Regions from separate parts of the Arthrobacter sp. SD1074B genome, predicted to be linked through region 1. Evidence: predicted binding sites of a transcription regulator. Region 1 holds the regulator's gene; the other holds the start of a gene.

Region 1 (2,197 bases):
TCCAGTTTAAGTGAGACCGGGCCCGGCCCCGAAACTGTGACCGCGGGGGGCGCCTAGACGGAACCGTCCGCCCGGCGTGCGCCGCCTATTTGGTGGGTACGTAGAGCTGCTGGCCGGGGATGACGCGCGGGGCTTCGAGGTTGTTCAGCTGCACGATGTCGGCGACCACGTCGCGGGGGTCCCGTTTCGGGTCGACGGCACCGGCGATGGCCCAGAGCGACTCCCCCGGCTGGACCGTGACCGAGACAGTGGGTGTGAGCGAGAGCTCCGCGGCCGAGTCGGCGGCTTTGGCTGGAGCGTTCAGGAAGCCCGCCAGCGAGAGGACCAGGGCGGCCAGCAGGATCAGCGGCAGTCCGAAGAAGACGAACCGTCCGCGGCGGGTCAGCCTCAGCGGAGCCTGCCGGGTGGCAGCAGCGGGTGCCGCCTCCCGATCGGGAGCGGAAACCAACGAACCGGAAATAGCGCTTACTGCTGACATGAGCTGAGCCCTCCTGGACTTATCTGTGCCGCCCGGCGTACTCCACGTACCTGCCGCCAACCGGCCGAACCATCGAACGCATTACCTTCGATCGCGAACCCTCGAACACGAAACTTCGAACATAAGACCGAGCCCGGCAATCCGACCCGCCCCCAAAGCTTCGAACACATATTCGAACTTTGCTCTTCCTGTTTTAGCACTTATGAACGAACATTGTCGAGACTCGCTAGAACAAATGTTTGAAAAACCCTGTTGGCTGCCCTACTTTTGAAGCACAGGACAACCACTTGGGTTGGTCAGCAACAGTTGATCAGCGGGGTCTGACATTGTTCGGACCGAAGGGTCCCGGCAGCTACGGCGGCCGGGCGGAATGGAAAGGCATGGCGAACATGGCAGCACAAGCCGCCGGCGGGAGGGCCGCGCAGCGGAGCCCCCAGACCGGCCGGGCGCCGAGAAGCCTTACCGTCCGTCAGAAGAAAATCCTGGAGACCATCCAGCGTTCCGTGACGGACAACGGTTACCCGCCCTCGATGCGTGAGATCGGCGACACTGTCGGGCTCGCCAGCCTATCCAGCGTCACCCACCAGCTTTCGCAGCTGGAAAAGCTCGGCTACCTGCGGCGGGACCCCAAACGTCCCCGCGCCATGGAAGTTCTGATGCCGCTGACCCTCGATGAGGGTGCGACCACGATATCCGGCGTGGAGAAGTCCAGCGGCCTGCGGGCCGTTGGCGGCCAGGCCGTCTCTGAGCTCGCCAGCGCCACGGACACCGCGATGGTCCCGTTTGTCGGCCGCATCGCCGCCGGCGGCCCGATCCTGGCCGACCAGGTTGTGGAGGACGTGATGCCGCTGCCGCGCCAGCTGGTGGGCCACGGCGAACTGTTTATGCTCCGGGTGGCCGGTGATTCGATGATCGACGCCGCCATCTGCGACGGCGACTGGGTCGTCGTGCGGCGCCAGAACGATGCCGTCAACGGGGACATTGTTGCCGCACTGCTCGATGACGAGGCAACGGTCAAGACGTTCCGCCAGCGCGACGGCCACACCTGGCTGCTGCCGCAAAACACCCAGTACGAGCCGATCCTCGGCGACCATGCCGTCATTATGGGCAAGGTCGTGTCGGTGCTGCGCTCCCTGTAGCCCCGGCCGGGCTCCCCACTGGCCCGCCTCCCGGCAGCACCCCACCGGCAGCCCGAAGGCCCCCTCCGCAGTCCCGGACGGGGCTTTCGGCGTTCCAGCCCGGTTATCGGCGCCATGACGGCGAGTGCGTCCGCCTAAGCCGCGGGAACAGGGCACCGCCGACACCGGTGAGCGGAAGAACCGGGCGGGAATGCCAGGCACGTCGTTGCCCGGCCGGCCCCGCGGCAGCCCACGCGGCGGACTGCTTGGCCGGGGCGCCTGTTACTTGGCCGGCGGCTCTTTGGCGAGGCGTTCGAGGGCAGCCAGCGCCACGGACGGGTCGGTGGTAGGCCAGAACGGCGGCAGCGCGGCCCGGAGGAACGCGCCGTACCGTTCGGTGGACAGCCTGGAATCCAGGACCGCCACCACCCCCTTGTCCGACGTCGAACGGATCAGCCGGCCGGCGCCCTGGGCGAGTCGGATCGCTGCGTGGGTCGCCGATACGCTCATAAAACCGTTGCCGCCGGACTGGGCCACAGCCCGGGAACGGGCCGTCATCAGCGGATCATCGGGCCGCGGGAACGGGATCCGGTCGATCACC
Region 2 (2,197 bases), 430 kb from region 1:
AGCCTAGCCTCCTGACTCACGGCAGGACCTCGGGTAGTTGGCCGGAGTGCCGCGGATCATCCCGGGCTGAGCTGCGCCTTCCTTCCTGCGCTGAACATCCAAGGGCCTCTTCTCAACCCGGTCCGGTACTCGGCCTAGCTTCCGGGCGCCAGCATCTACCGGGCCCTCCCCGGCGTCAAACGGGTTGCGACACGCCGTTCCAGCCAGGACTGCTCGAACCCTCGACGGCGGCACTCGTGTCCTACGGTAGACGTAAACCAGCGAGAGGTGACCCCTGTATGGCATGCGACGGCTGCACTACATCTTCAAAACTTGACTTCGATTTCAGCATGGCCTTCCAGCCGATCTACGACGCTGCTGCACATCGCGTATGGGGCTACGAGGCGCTGGTCAGGGGCCTGTCGGGCGAGGGTGCTTTCGAAGTTTTATCAAAGGTGTCGCCGGAGCAGAAGTACCGCTTCGACCAGGACTGCCGCGTCAAGGCCATCGAGCTGGCGTCGCGCCTGTTTCCGGCAGGTGAGGATTTGATGCTGTCGATCAACTTCATGCCGAACGCAGTTTACGAACCGGCCGCATGCCTTCGTGCGACGCTGCTCGCAGCCACGCGATGCAGTTTTCCGACGTCGTCGATCATGTTCGAGTTCACGGAGAACGAGGAGGTCTCGGACACCGCCCACCTTACGAACATCATCACCGAATACCGCAGGCATGGTTTTACCACCGCCATCGACGACTTCGGCGCCGGTCATGCGGGGCTGGGACTCCTGGTCGATTTCCAGCCGGACCTGATCAAGATCGACATGAAGCTCATCCGGGGGATCGACACCAGCCCGGCCCGCCAGGCCGTCGTCGCCGGCATCGTCGACATCGCCAAGGAGCTCAACATCACGGTGCTGGCAGAAGGTATCGAAACTGAGGCGGAGTTCCTGGCGCTGAAGGCAGCCGGCATCCGGCTGTTCCAGGGATACTGGCTGGGGAAGCCGGCATTCGAGAAGCTCCCCCAGCTAAACGCGGATGCCAGGTCCGTTCTCGGCGTCAGCGCTTTCGCGTAGCCGCAGCGGCCCCCGCCACGCCTGCCAACCGGGGTCCGGGCGGCAGGTGCCACCCGGCGGCGTCGGTCAAAAGTCAGCCCCGGGCGTTACACTTTAATTCGAACATATATTCGAAAAAGGGTGTGTTGTGGGCGTAATCATCGGGCCCCGCGTGGTAGATGCGGGCTCTTCCCTCCTGTCGGTCCTCATCTCGCCGGTGCCGGTCGCTGCCGGCTATCCGTCGCCGGCGCAGGACTACTTTGACGGCCGGATCGACCTCAACGAGCACCTGATCAAGGACATCACCAGCACCTACGTCGTCAGGGTCTCAGGGGACTCCATGGAGGGCGCCGGCATCAGCGACGGGGACGAGTTGATCGTCAACCGGGCGCTCGAGCCGCGCGACGGGTGCGTCGTCGTCGCCGTCCTCGACGGCGAGCTCACCGTCAAGCGCCTCCGCCTCACCGCCTCCGGGGTGGTCCTGCAGGCTGACAACCCGCGCTATCCGGACATCCGGGTGCCTGCCCTCTCCGACCTCGTCATTTGGGGCGTCGCCACCCGGTGCCTGCACCATGTCTAGGCCAAGGCCCGAGCCGCGGCCCGGCGGCAGTATTGCCCTCGTGGACGTGAACTGCTTTTACGCCAGCGCCGAACGGGCGTTCGACCCCTCGCTGGAGGGCAGGCCGGTGGTGGTGCTGTCCAACAACGACGGCTGCGCGGTCACCCGCTCGCCGGAAGCAAAGGCCCTGGGCATCCCCCTTGGCGAGCCCTGGTTCAAGCTCGCCCCGCGGGCCAGGGAATGGGGTCTGGTGGCCAGGTCCAGCAACTACGAGCTCTACGGAGACATCAGCGCCCGGGTGATGGAGCTCCTGGGCCGGCATTCGGCGTGGCTGGAGGTCTACAGCATCGACGAAGCCTTCCTTGGCGTCCGCGGCAGCCCGGAAGAGCTGCTGCGGCTTGGGCACGCCATGAAGACGTCGGTCCGCCGGAATGTCGGCGTTCCGGTGTGCGTCGGGATCGCCGCCACCAAGACCCTGGCGAAACTGGCCAACAAGTGGGCCAAGCACAACCCGGCGTTCGACGGCGTCTGCCACTGGGACGCCGTTCCCGCAGACCGCCAGGAGCAACTCATGGCCGGCCTGTCCGTCATCGAGCTCTGGGGCGTC

Evidence for each region. Region 1 encodes LexA, which represses DNA repair genes until DNA is damaged. Its sites were predicted from a motif close to TCGAACANNTGTTCGA; they were not measured.
Region 2: the regulator LexA is predicted to act here: its motif matches at 1,151-1,166, upstream of ACUYM2_RS08555 (LexA family protein).

What each region holds. Positions count from the first base shown of each region.
Region 1 covers NZ_JBRAZT010000001.1:1,410,813-1,413,009, reverse strand. Annotated here, with positions in the region: gene ACUYM2_RS06560 (LysM peptidoglycan-binding domain-containing protein) at 86-478, opposite strand; gene lexA (transcriptional repressor LexA) at 868-1,617, shown strand; gene ACUYM2_RS06550 (ATP-dependent DNA helicase) at 1,879-2,197, opposite strand, start outside.
Region 2 covers NZ_JBRAZT010000001.1:1,842,821-1,845,017, reverse strand. Annotated here, with positions in the region: gene ACUYM2_RS08560 (EAL domain-containing protein) at 330-1,052, shown strand; gene ACUYM2_RS08555 (LexA family protein) at 1,180-1,611, shown strand; gene ACUYM2_RS08550 (Y-family DNA polymerase) at 1,604-2,197, shown strand, end outside.